DNA from 4 places in the Paenibacillus sp. J31R30 genome. Region 2 is predicted to be linked to each of the others. Evidence: a T-box and tRNA genes for the amino acid it is inferred to sense, from the RefSeq annotation. Region 2 holds a T-box; the other regions hold tRNA genes.
The links. A T-box is a leader RNA that pairs with one kind of tRNA and senses whether it is charged. The one in region 2 lies ahead of argS (arginine--tRNA ligase), so its partner is inferred to be a tRNA-Arg.
Positions count from the first base shown of each region.

Region 1: it encodes a tRNA-Arg, which carries the amino acid that the T-box ahead of argS (arginine--tRNA ligase) is inferred to sense. The anticodon was not compared.
Region 3: it encodes a tRNA-Arg, which carries the amino acid that the T-box ahead of argS (arginine--tRNA ligase) is inferred to sense. The anticodon was not compared.
Region 4: it encodes a tRNA-Arg, which carries the amino acid that the T-box ahead of argS (arginine--tRNA ligase) is inferred to sense. The anticodon was not compared.

Region 1 covers NZ_JCAUAV010000011.1:176,280-179,574, reverse strand. Annotated here, with positions in the region: gene AC58QO_RS27055 (methyl-accepting chemotaxis protein) at 1-1,432, opposite strand, end outside; tRNA gene AC58QO_RS27050 (tRNA-Arg) at 1,606-1,682, opposite strand; gene tadA (tRNA adenosine(34) deaminase TadA) at 1,757-2,215, opposite strand; cyclic di-GMP riboswitch class I at 2,494-2,580, shown strand; gene AC58QO_RS27040 (PilZ domain-containing protein) at 2,692-3,295, shown strand, end outside.
Region 2 covers NZ_JCAUAV010000003.1:659,380-662,674, reverse strand. Annotated here, with positions in the region: gene AC58QO_RS14835 (CapA family protein) at 1-88, opposite strand, end outside; gene argS (arginine--tRNA ligase) at 191-1,903, opposite strand; T-box leader at 1,951-2,171, opposite strand; gene AC58QO_RS14825 (sulfatase family protein) at 2,245-3,295, opposite strand, start outside.
Region 3 covers NZ_JCAUAV010000006.1:233,358-236,652, reverse strand. Annotated here, with positions in the region: gene metE (5-methyltetrahydropteroyltriglutamate--homocysteine S-methyltransferase) at 1-1,070, opposite strand, end outside; cobalamin riboswitch at 1,222-1,421, opposite strand; tRNA gene AC58QO_RS21525 (tRNA-Arg) at 1,590-1,663, opposite strand; gene AC58QO_RS21520 (hypothetical protein) at 1,829-2,740, shown strand; gene tig (trigger factor) at 2,851-3,295, shown strand, end outside.
Region 4 covers NZ_JCAUAV010000015.1:27,789-31,083, reverse strand. Annotated here, with positions in the region: gene AC58QO_RS29385 (sugar-binding transcriptional regulator) at 1-953, opposite strand, end outside; tRNA gene AC58QO_RS29380 (tRNA-Arg) at 1,219-1,290, shown strand; gene clpP (ATP-dependent Clp endopeptidase proteolytic subunit ClpP) at 1,471-2,052, shown strand; gene AC58QO_RS29370 (copper amine oxidase N-terminal domain-containing protein) at 2,119-3,295, opposite strand, start outside.

The DNA.
Region 1 (3,295 bases), on a different contig from region 2:
CAACCGCCTTCAATTCCTCATGTTGGAGAGCAAGCGCTTCTGCTGAGACTTGTGTACACCGCTCCATCTCGGCGGCCATTTGAGCAAAAGCTGCGGACAGCTCGCCTGACAATTGCACACTCCGAACGGAATGCTCGTTCTGGCCGTTGCCGCTTTCCACGACACGGGTAATGGAGTAGGCGGCTTCATTAATGGATAATGAAGTTTCGCGGGTTGTCTCTGCAAGCACATTGGAGGCGGTAGACACACGCGAAAAGGCGGCCTTGATGTCCTTCAAACTTTCCCCGATGTTGTCCATCATCTTATTGTAGCTCGTTGTCAAACGTCCGATTTCATCCTTGGAACGATATTGCGACCGGTGGGTAAGATCACCTTGCGCTGCCTTCTCCATGATCTGCATAAGCCGGGTAATCGGCGTCAGAAGCAGCGAGGAGGAAAACCAGATGACCAGGCTGGCTGCGACGGCTAGAAAAAGCGAAAGCCATAGCACTTTTCTTTGGAGATCGTACACGAACGCATAGGCCTCTGATTCATTTTGTACCGTAATGACAGCCCAGCGGTCTGAAGCTCCCGGCAGCTTGACCGGTGTGTACGCCGCAACGAATTGCTTACGATTGCTGTCCTCGAAGCTGCCAGTGCCGGTTTCACCCTGCAGGACGTGTTTCGTCAGTTCGCTCAATGCTGGGTCCAGCTTGATGGGCTGCACTTCCGTTATTTCATTGCCTTTATCGTCCTTTACATTTTGGCCGTTCTGGTCTTTCTTCCAGATTACTTTCGTTGACGACTTAAAGTTGTACATTTCCTGTACGAGCATTTTGTCTGGGTGTGCGACAACAGTGCCTTCCCCATCAATAATAAAGCTAAAGCTCCCTTTGCCGAGCGAATTCCGTTCCACTAATGCTTGAAGCTCGTCCACAAGAATATCTGCGCCTATAAAACCAACCGTCTCTCCCGAGCGGCTTGTGATCGGCACAAAAATTGAAGTTATTGGCGCATTGCTGAACACAGAATAGTACGCTTTGCTCACGAAGCTCGGATGCCTCTCCTGTAATTGCTTGAACCACCACCGATCCCTGCGGTTCGTGAGAACCCCTTCTGAACGTGCTGTTTGCATCCCTTCCATATCCTGAATATACAGCAGCTCATATTGCGGATTTCGCAGCACCGCCCGTTCCAACGCCGATTTCTGCGCCTCCGTGTTAAAAGCGGCCACTTCCGGCTCATCCGCAATTTCATTAATGACGTCGAACGAGCCTTTGATATAAGAAGCGACATTGGATGAGAGAGAGGCGGCGAAAGCCCGATTCTTCTCTTCAATGGTCGCAGCATATTGTTTCGTCACAAACAGATAATGAAACAAAGTTGTAAAGAGCATAGGGACAACCACTAAAGTTAAAGTGATAAGGATGAACTTGCTCTTGAGTGATTTCATTATTCGATTCCCCCTTGACAGATTTGAAAAAAATAATGCAATCGTTCAACCCCCTATTCGACAAACTTCGCCAAATGTCCTTTTGATTTAAGTCCAGCCGTACGGCGCCCGACCCTAGCTTCACAAACGCAAAAAAGAACCGCACAATAGTACGGTTCTAGAGTCTTTATCCATGGCGCGCCCGATACGATTCGAACGTACGACCTACAGTTTAGGAAACTGTTGCTCTATCCTGCTGAGCTACGGGCGCATAGTATCGTCATTCTAACACGAGATGTTTTCGGGGTGCAACCATTTTAACCCAAGGACAAACATTACGCGTCTCTAAGCCTTCCCGCGTAATTTTCGGAAAAATTGCGTCAGCATCGTCGAGCACTCCTCTTGCAGAACACCACTAACCACATCGACACGGTGATTAAACCGGTCCTCCTGCAGCAAGTTCATCAACGTCCCCGCACAGCCTGCCTTCGGATCCACCGTACCGTAAATGACCTGCGGAATGCGCGCTTGCACGATCGCACCTGCACACATAGGACAAGGCTCCAGCGTCACATAGAGCTGGCAGTCCAACAAGCGCCATGCCTGCAAATGCTCGCTTGCTTGTTTAATTGCAATCATCTCCGCATGCGCGAGAGGATCTAAAGTTGTTTCCCGCAAATTGTAGCCGCGGCCAATGATTTGACCTTGATGGACGACGATCGCGCCAATCGGAACTTCGCGGATGGCTTCGGCTTTCAGCGCCTCTCCAATCGCTTCTCTCATCCAAGGGATATGTTCATCCATATGTTCATCCACAGGGGGACACCTCGCAATAATAGTTTATCCACATGTGTATAAAAGTCCGAACAAATATTCGTTGTTAACAAGCTGTGGATAACAATGTGGATAACTTATAAACCTGTGGATATTCAATCCACTACACATTCATACAATAAAAACATCGCCTATGCAAGGATTTTAGTTGAAAGAAATATCTAGGCTACGTATAATGGTGATATCAGTGGGACTTTTTGGGTCTTTCAGACCATAAACGATGAGCTTACATACAATGACACGGCAGGGTTCGACAATAGCAAACTTGTTGAAAAGCAAGGACGCAAAGCTGAGGGTCTACGGTTCTAATGAGCTATGGCAGCCTGGTTACCGAAAATCGATGTTTTTTTGATTAAGGTGATAGGCTGCTCCTTTAGGTGGGGGCAGTCTATTTTGTGCGGAGAAGTTCTGTAGAATCCATTGATAGAGGGAGGGTGTTGGTACACATGGCGATGAAGCAGGATGCGTTGAAGCGGTATGGGAGTAAAGAAGGATACGATGCGGAAGTATTGATTGATTGTAAGGCTGTTCTGTCCAAGGATGATTTCGTGTCTACAGGTATTCTTACCTATGCCCAAGGAGACATCATGGAGATCGAGTTCCCCGAATATGATGTTTTTCAGCTTGGAGACAAGGCGAAAATGACGTTATACACCAAATCGGGTCTATTCGTCCTTCAAACGACAGTCGTAGCGAAAGAACCTGGTTCACTCATTGTGATCAATCCACCTGAGAATCGAAAGAAGTTTTCGGAGAAACGGGAGTTCCCGCGGGTGACTGTGAAAAACATAGGTCAGATTATGGGTTTCCAGAATATCAAACAAAAAGAACTGCATGTCCTTGAAAATCCCATTGAACTATCCATTAAAAATATCTCGATGAATGGAATTGGGTTTACCATCAACGATAATTCCATGATCGATGGTATTCTTCATAAGAAGTGCTTGCTTCAAGTCGAGTTGGATTTAGGTTTTGAACTGCCGTGCAAGTTGGAAATTATACGGAAAGAAAAGCTGGAAGACAGCTACTATTACGGCGCCAGCTTCGAAA
Region 2 (3,295 bases):
CGATATGTGTCTCCTTTGGCGTCACGGAAGTGCCTATGCATCCGCTTGCCAATAACAACGAAGAAACAATCGCAGCAGTTCGCTTCATCACGAAAACCAGCTCCTTATGCGTCAATCCTAGTATTGTCCAGTAGTATTCCCCCTAAGAAAATCTCTCATGAATGAAGATTTTTACCAATTCCTAGCCAACTTAAATTTCATTTGGTGCATGTAGCCCGATCAGTTTCAAGCCATTACGCAATGTGATTTGTACGCAAGCAACCAAGCCAAGGCGAGCTTCACGCACATGTGAATCCTCCACAAGGATGTAACATGCGTGATAAAAGCGATTAAATGCTTGAGCAAGATCAATGAGATAACGTGTGACGATCGAAGGCTCCAGCTTCACCATTGCCTGTTCGACACGCTCAGTAAACAGATAGAGCATTTTAATAACCGCAATGGCTTCTTTATTTTCGAGAGAGGTACCGTCCAGCGCAGATGCGTGAATGTCATAACCAACCGCCTGTTGAGCTTTCCTCAACACACTGCAAGTTCTTGCGTACGTATACTGCACATAGGGCCCCGTTTCACCATCAAAGTTAAGTGCTTCCTCCCAATTAAAATCAATATCTTTGATACGATTCGCACTCAAATCGTTAAAAATTACAGCCCCAACCCCAACTTGCTGGGCAACTTGTTCTTTATTCGCCAAGCCAGGGTTTCTAGCTTCGATAACATTTCTTATTTTCTGAATAGTTTGCATCAGCAAGCTCTCCAGCTTAATTACATTGCCTTTACGTGTCGATAAGGTCCCACCTTCAATACTCACACGGCCAAAAGCAACATGTTCAAGCTTGGCTGCCCACGTGTATCCCATTAATTCAACAACCTTAAACCATTGCTGAAAATGAAGATTCTGAGCATAATCGGTCACATATATCAGCTTGGCGAAATCATACTTATCCGCTCTATAAATTGCTGCGGTTAGATCACGCGTATGGTAGAGGGAACTTCCATCCTTTTTCAACATTAAAACCGGCGCCATGCCGTATGGATCCAAACGCACTAACCAAGCTCCCTCGTCTTCCTCGAGCAGTTGCTTCTCTTGCAGTTCCTGAATGACGGGCTCCATTTTATCGTTGTAGAAGCTTTCACCTTGATAAGCATCGAATTGAACGCCGAGCAGCTTATAAATCTTTTGGAATTCAGTGATGCTGATGTCTACGAACCATTGCCACAAGGCAAGCGCTTCTTGATCTCCTTGCTCCATTTTCGTAAACCAAGCACGAGCTTGATCTTCTAAAGTGGGATCCTTCTCTGCTTCCTCATGGAATTTGACATAAAGCTGAAGAAGCTCCTCAATCGCCCCGCTAGTAACTGCTTCCTTGCTTCCCCATTGCTGATAGGCAACAATCAGTTTCCCGAATTGTGTTCCCCAATCACCCAAATGATTAATCCCCACACAGTCGTACCCTAAGAAGGAATGAATTTGATATAAGGCATTTCCGATCACCGTGGACCTCAGATGACCAACATGAAATGGCTTTGCAATATTCGGAGATGAGTAATCGATAACAACCGTGCTGCCTTGCCCTAGATTTTGCGATCCATATTGATCTCCAGCTTGAATAATATGCTTAACCAGTGATTCCGCAAAATGAGCCTTCTTGAGATAAATGTTCAGATATCCTGATACGGATTCTATATAGTCGATTTCTTCATCTTGAAGCGAAGCTTTCAACTCCTCGGCAATGACTTGTGGTGGTTTACCAACCGCTTTACTCAGTCGAAAACACGGTAACGTTACATCTCCTTTATCCGAATTCGCTGGGTATTCCATCCAAGCAGCAATCTCCTGTGCGTCGAAACCAGTAAGTAATGATGCGATTTTACCAGCAAAATAGTGCTTAACATGTAACATGGTCTTCCACTCCTTTTTTTGAAAATATAAAAAGCCCCCGTCTCTAATAAAGAGACGAGAGCTGAAGATTCCCGCGGTACCACTCTAAGTGTTAAACGTGTACGTTTAACCCCTCTGTTTCGTAACGGTCGAAAGACCGGATTCGCCTACTCACGTTCAGCAAACCATTTCCTGGGTCCGTTTCATTCGTAACATCCGTACCGGCTTACACTGACCCGGCTCGCTGTGACTGTCTGTTAGGAATTACTGTCCCATTCATCAATATTTCGATATGAATTTCGATTATCTTACAAGGGATTCGGGGGAATGTCAAGCCTAATTTGCCTCCGTATCGTTATTGCTTAAAGGTTGCACTCGTGACCGTGAACGATTCGCTGACCACTTGCTATGGATGGCGCAGGCATAATCATCGGCGGCTCCTCCCCTGCTTCGACCATCCGTTCAATCAAACGATCCCGTAATACGGCTGATACTTCTTTGTGTGACTCGTACCCTGCCAGGTTAGTAAGCTCATACGGATCTGCAAGCAAATCATACAGAAATTGTTCCACATAGACACTAGAACCAGCGTCACTCACGGGGTTTTTATCAGGTGCATAGACACTGTATTTCCATCGTTTCGTGCGAATGGCTCTACCCACTTGGGTCTCACTGATTTGAACGAACACTTCGGATGGCCAATTCGGTTTTCCACCTTGTAACAAGGGTAGAATGGATCTACCCTGCATATGGTCAGGAACGGGAATTCCCGCAGCATCCAATAAGGTAGGTGGAAGATCAATCAAGCTAACCAACGCTTGAATACGACCGCCACCATCAAATCCAGGTCCGCTGATTGCTGTCGGAACTCGAATAGAACTCTCATGACAGGAACGCTTATATTCATTGTTTCGTGTTTTGAAATGACAAGCATGGTCTGAGCTAAAAAGAACAATCGTATTCTCGCTTAAATCGAGACTCTTTAAGCTGTCTTGAAGCCTGCCAAGCGCTTCATCCAACCGGCGTACCATCCCGAAGTAGCCTCCTAAATGTTGAGCAGTAGAGCCACCAAGCGCAGCTAAATCTGGAGGAGTCCACCTTCCTGCATACCTTTCCCGATACCCATCCGGCGCAGGATAATCGTCAATATGGTTCTGATGATGCGGCTCTATATAGGAAAGGAACATAAAGAATGGATCATCCTGATGGCTATCTATGAATCGGATTGCGGCATCCGTTTGGGCATCTACGCGATAGCCCGGGAGCTTGACAGCTTGATTGTCATTGTTATAGAGGACCGTATTGTAGGAGTCAGATGAAAACTCGAGCAGTTCTGCAGCAAGCCAGTGCGTATATCCGCCCCTCTTCGCCTCTGGCACTGGCTCTTCACCTGCTAAATGCCACTTTCCGATG
Region 3 (3,295 bases), on a different contig from region 2:
GTCAGCTTTTCTTCAGCGAATGCTAGCGCATCCCGCAATACAGGCTCTAGTTTACTTTCTTTACGAGTTGAAACAGGAACATGCAGAAGGCTAGACGATGGCTGCAGCAGCATACGCTCATAGGGAACGATAGCTTCAAGCTGGGCAAGGAAAGCAAGCTGATTGCTCAAATCCGTCTGCCAAATATTGCGTCCATCCACAATGCCTACGCCAAGTACTTTATCCGTGGGGAAGCCATGTGTTTGAAGATTGCTCAAGTTCAACTCATACCCATGAATGAAATCTAATCCGATACCATGGACGGGAAGGGAAATAAGTTCCTCGTAATGATCGACAGCGTCAAAATACGTTTGCACCATCATTTTAAGTGTCGGAGCAGCTGCCGCAAGCGTACTGTAGATGTGTTTTACACGTCTAATATCTGCTGGACTCAGGGATTGCACGAGAATAGGCTCATCCAGCTGTACCCATTCCACACCTTCCTCCGTCAACTCTGTCAAAATACGTGAATAAAGCGGTAGAAATAACTCGATTAGCCCATCGATTTCTTCAGTTTTATAACCCTTAGCCAGCTTAAGAAAGGTAAATAGGCCAAGAACAACAGGCTTGCCGTTAATGCCTAGCTTTTGTTTAGCCTCTCTGTATGCCTCAAGCGGTTTGTTGATTGTGAGCGCTGGCCGTGCATCCTGTAACTCAGGAACGATGTAATGATAATTGGTGTTGAACCATTTGGTCATTTCACAAGCGGTTGCACCTTGACTGCCGCGAGCCATCGCATAGTAAGTGGCAAGTGGAACTTCGCCGCCTTCATACGGGAAGCGCTTTGGAACTAGTCCGAACATGGTGGACGTGTCCAGCACGTGATCGTACAGGCTGAAATCGCCTACAGGGATAAGGTCGATGCCTTTCTGCTGCTGCAGGCTTAGGTTCTGAAGTCGAATGTCCTCGATTTGCTTTGTAAAATCATGCTCATCCAGTTTGTCGGCCCAGAAGGCCTCCAGCGCTTTCTTCCACTCGCGGTTCTCGCCAATTCTTGGGTATCCTAAATTGCTATTGATCAGTGCACACATGGGATCATCCTCCTCAAATTTTGCTTCAAACGAATCACGGAAAATCAAAAAAAGGGCATCTCCAACCTTAATAAAAAAGGTTAAAGATACCCTGTGTATGTGTATACAGTGTTTACTATCTCTAACACCTCCCTATCTCCCGTAGGTAAAAACAGTGCTGTCAGAATTAGGCAGGTCTCCTGGCTCCAGAATCCTCGTCAAACGCTAGCCTTCCCGATCTTTCGATCAGTGGCACCTTAAGCGTCGACTCCTCTGTTACAGTGGCGGGACCGCGTCGGTATTACACCGAACTTCCCTTTTAAGCTCTCGTTTATTAGGCTAAACAAGAGCACCTATTCCCACAATATGCAATTGTTGAATACTATACATGAAATCTTTAAGTATGCAAAGAGTTTTGTTTTACATCGGCAGCTTCTCCATTTTTCAAAATTCTTCATTGAAAAATAAAGAGTTTAATTGGATCTGCCTGCGAAAAACAAAAAAGACCGCGATTTCTCGCGGCCTTTCCTTTTACATCTACGTCCCAGGAGGGATTCGAACCCCCGACCGCACGCTTAGAAGGCGTGTGCTCTATCCAGCTGAGCTACTGAGACATACCTCACTTCTTACCGCCTGGACATGATCCGTTTGGCGAAGCAAGAGTTATAATATCATATCGATTTATAAGAAGTCAACACTTCTTTTCATATTTATTTTTGCAATCATTTGGGTGATAGAGTAAACTGTCACAAGCGAGACCACGAACTGAGGTGATCCCTATGTCTGACCCTACGGCTAATAATGTCATTCTTTTTCCTAAAACAGAGAAGTACTACGAAGATGAGCTGACGAGGCTGTTGCGCTCCGAGCAATATAAAGAAGCACTCGAGATGCTTACATTCCTCCTGCAGTTTCCCAATGTCGAGTCGAGTAAATCCGAGCAATGGGAAGCTCTGCGCCACTGGCTGCTAACCATGTTTCCGGAAACGATGTTTCCAGCTACAGAGACAGAGGAAGAGGATTCGGAGGAAGAATCCGCCTTATTGCGACAGTACATTCATGATAAAGCAGCCTCGGATGATGGAGCATTCATACGCAAACTTCAAACCATGCTTCATGAGGGTACTTTAGAAGAACAAGTTAGTGCCTTGGAGCAGCTTGCTTATATCGATCAGTCCGAAGTGAGCCAATTCGTGAGGTCCTGGCTTTGCGAAAGGCCCAGACATCCTCATCTGCAATTCAAAGCCCTTCAGACGCTTAAACAAATGGGAGAGCATGGATTCATTGAGTTTCCCAAGCATGGTAAAACGGTTCTCGTCGAAATCGAGGAGACACCTCTGGCAGCGGAGGATTTTCCATTGCGAATTCGTGATATGATTCGCAGAGTCGGGGACATTAGTGAAATAAGCCAGCCTGACTTTGTCTACTTTGCAACTCAGACTTGGCAGGAGTTTCTTGCCTATGCGTATGGCACATCGATTTACACAGAGCTGCTTAGGACAGAAGAAAGTGCAGTAGACGTGTGGGCATCCGCGCTGCATGCGATTTTGCAGGATAAATTATTTGGTACGGTGGATCGAGAAGAGTTGCTAGAAACCTACGGAATAGTGGATGCCATGACGCTGCAATGGAAGCGGGCGCATAACGTGCTTAGCGCATTTGTGAAGCAATTTAGCCCAGATCCTAGCTAAGATCAAAGCTGGCTTGAAATGAAAATGTTATATGGTATAATAGAATGGTTATAATGAGCTTAACGTGAAAAATATATGTCATGGTACATTTTTGGAGGGGAAGGCATAAAATGAAAGCAAGTTGGGAAAAAATAGAGAAGAACGTTGGCGTTCTTGAAGTTGAAGTTGGGGCAGAACGTGTAGCAGATGCTTTGGATAAAGCATTTAAGAAGGTATCAGCGAAAGTGAATGTTCCAGGATTCCGTAAAGGGAAAGTGCCTCGTTCAATCTTTGAAGCTAAATTCGGTGTTGAAAGCTTGTATCAAGATGCACTAGATATCATTTTGCCAGAAGTTTACGTAGAAGCGATTGAAGAGGTTAAAATCGAGCCTGTTGATCGTCCTGAAGTAGATGTTGAGCAATTCGGTAAAGGTCAAGTCTTGAAATTCAAAGCTAAAGTAACAGTTAAGCCTGAAGTAGCGCTTGGCGATTACAAAGGTATCGAAGTAGAAGCGGTTAACGCTACTGTTTCTGAGCAAGAATTGAATGATGAGCTTGCACGTTTGCAACAACGTC
Region 4 (3,295 bases), on a different contig from region 2:
AGTACCGAAGCGATCGCTTCACCCTTGCTCTTCCCGCCAGCAACACCAATCACAACCTCAACACGCTGCAGATCTTCCAGCCGTAGTCCGACTGTCGGCATCTTATGAACCACATTCCCTTGACGGTCAAAATAATACCCAAGCGCCTCAGCAAGTGCCCCATCGGCTCTCAGACTGCCCGTAGTCTCCGCATCTACTTTACGTCTGCGTGCCATGACCATAGCATCTCCGATACCATGTACAACAATGCGACAACTGCGCACTGCGTTCACAACTTCTTGAATCTGCGGATCTTGTATCAGCGATTGATACGCCTCTTCCCCAAGATGATCTGGCACATGCAGCAGTCGGTATTTCCCGCCTGTTTTCTTGGCCATAATGGAAGCAATCGTGTTCGCTTGCATATCCACACTTTCGCCAAGTCCACCGCGTGCAGGGACGAACCAGCTGCCTTTCATCGAAGAAGATATCGCCAAGTTATTGGCAATCTGCGCCATGGTCGATCCACCCGTTACCGCGATGATATCATCTTTGGCGACATATTTACGTAAGGCGGCCGCACCAGCGCGTCCAAGCTCTTTTTTCGTAAATACCGAAGTGTCGGAATCTCCAGGGACGATAATCACATTTGAAAGGTGAAAAGCCTTAGCAATGCTGTCTTCCAAATCCGTCAGGCCAAACGCCATCTTAATGATCGGCTGCATATCCTCCAGCAGCTGACGACCAGACTCGCTGATCTTCATTCCGCTTGCGTCAGATTCTAGAAGCCCTAGCTCCTTCAGGAAATCGACTTCACCGCGGAGTACGCGCTCCGTCATATCGAGCGAGGATGCTAGCGTCCTTCGTCCGACAACGCCGGAAACCAAGATGTGCTGCAGAATCGAGTAGCGTTTCTTCATGATGTCCATTAGATCAGGCATGAGCTGTTTCTGAATATCTAGAATCTCTCTCATAGGACGACTTTTAACGCTCCCGATCCTTTTGTAGGACGTTTTATGTCCCGGGTATACATTTTACGTCCCACCCAGGTGAAAAAAAAGTTCCTTACGCAAATCATATTTTTGTTTCTCATTTACATTTCTTATTATAACCATTTTCTTCTCAACATTCAACATTTGTTCAAACATTTTTCTCCAAATTGGACTGAAAGGGCTTACCATCTTGCTTTTTCTGGATAGCTGACATATAATAACCCTTGCTTCTCTTTTTCTAAACTATGCGCCCGTGGTCCAATGGATATGACGTAGGCCTCCGAAGCCTGAGATAAAGGTTCGATTCCTTTCGGGCGCGTCCAGTAAAACAGCTACATGACATACAGCTTAAACCTCGAATCAGCTCATCGGCTGATTTTTTTTGTGTTTAGTTTGACCTTTCTTGACCTTCGGAGGTTTTTTCGTTATCATACTTGTAGATACTGTAAATAGTATGTAACCCAATAGTAGGTAACCCAACCCCAAGGAGGTCATTCTCATGAGTTTTATTCCTATGGTCGTCGAACAGGACGCGCGCGGTGAAAGAGGATATGACATCTACTCTCGCTTGCTGAAGGACCGCATTATATTCTTAGGCACGGGTGTCAACGATGTTGTGGCGAATTCCATCATTGCTCAGTTGCTCTTCTTAGCCGCTCAAGATCCTGATAAAGATATCTCGCTTTACATTAACAGCCCAGGCGGCTCTATCACAGCCGGTATGGCGATCTTCGACACGATGCAGTTCATCAAACCAGACGTATCCACGATCTGTGTTGGTATGGCCGCTTCGATGGGCGCTTTCTTGCTAACCGCAGGTGCCAAAGGCAAACGTTACGCGCTTCCGAACAGCGAAGTCATGATTCACCAACCGCTCGGCGGTGCAGAAGGTCAAGCCTCTGATATCGAAATTCGCGCGAAGCGCATTTTGAAAATGAGAGACAACCTGAACACTATCCTTGCAGAGCGCACTGGACAATCGTTCGAGCGCATCGAGAAGGATACGGACCGTGATAACTTCATGAGTGCTAAAGAAGCAGCCGAATACGGACTCATCGATAAAGTCATCGAGCGCGTCTAATTTTATACAATAAAAAACCAGCCTGATCTTCCTGCTCATCCGAGCGCCGAAGATCGGCTGGTTTTTTTATTTTAAATCTTCCAATGGGTAGAAAATCAAATCAATCGGGAACGCCGAGCCCGCTGGAGGCGTGAACTCAATATCCAACGCATCTTCTGTGCCTGTCGTGCGCGCTAGTACTTGATAACCATCAAATGCCGTAATGACACCAGATAACGGTACAGGAATGATTTCACCGTTGATTTTAAACGGCCCCTTGAACACGCCGCCTCTAGCCATGATCATCACAGCCATTTTGCGTGGCTTATCTGCATGGATTTTGTAGACTACGCCATAATTTCCGCCATTCTCCACATTCATCTTTCGCATTACGTCGTAGCCTTTGACGAATGGGTCCGTCTTATTATCACCGATCGTTAATACGGAGGATTTCGTGAAGCTCGTGGCATCAATTTTCCACTGAATTTCTGAAACGGGGAAAGTCCCTCGAACATGGCCGTTAAAGGAGAGTAAAGGCAGCTCCTTCACTGTCGTTGACGTCAGCATTTTGTCCGTTGCAACAAAAGACATTTGCAGCTCGCCGTTCGTTTCGACATCATAGAATAAATTGACGCCTTGCCCAGGATAGAAATCAGGCAGGTTAGCATACACATAGCTTTCGTGAGGCTTAACGGTCATTTCATCTGTGTATACATTCTCTAGAAGGAAATCTACTGACGCTTCACTGCCGATTAAGTTCGCATAAACAGAAGGAAATACCTCACCTTTATTCGTCGTTTTGATCGTAATCGGTTTATCTGTGTTATTCGTTGCGAAGATCGCCATCGTCATCTTCTTTTGCGTGCCATTGATATGGTCCGCATACAAGCGCGCTTTGCCGTTAATATTGTCTTGATACAAAATACCGCTCGATGTAAACTCTTCCGGGCTGTCACTCACAAGCAGCGTACGCCCTTGCACTTCGTTGACTTCCCTAGGAAGCATAGGTAATTCATTGAAATGCGACCAAATGGTCGACCAGTTCGTTTTGATGAACCCGCCAACCGGCTTCATGTAAATCGGGTACTCCACTTCAGATAAATAGGGTTCATTTACGACAGTTACGAAGCTTTTGAACAATTTACTCACATGACCATGACGATCCTTTACCGTTAACGTAACCGGATAGGAACCCGCTTTGAAGAATGCCTCTTGCTTCCCTGTCCAGTCGTAGGAGGCAATCCCTTCCGCATCCGGATCATAG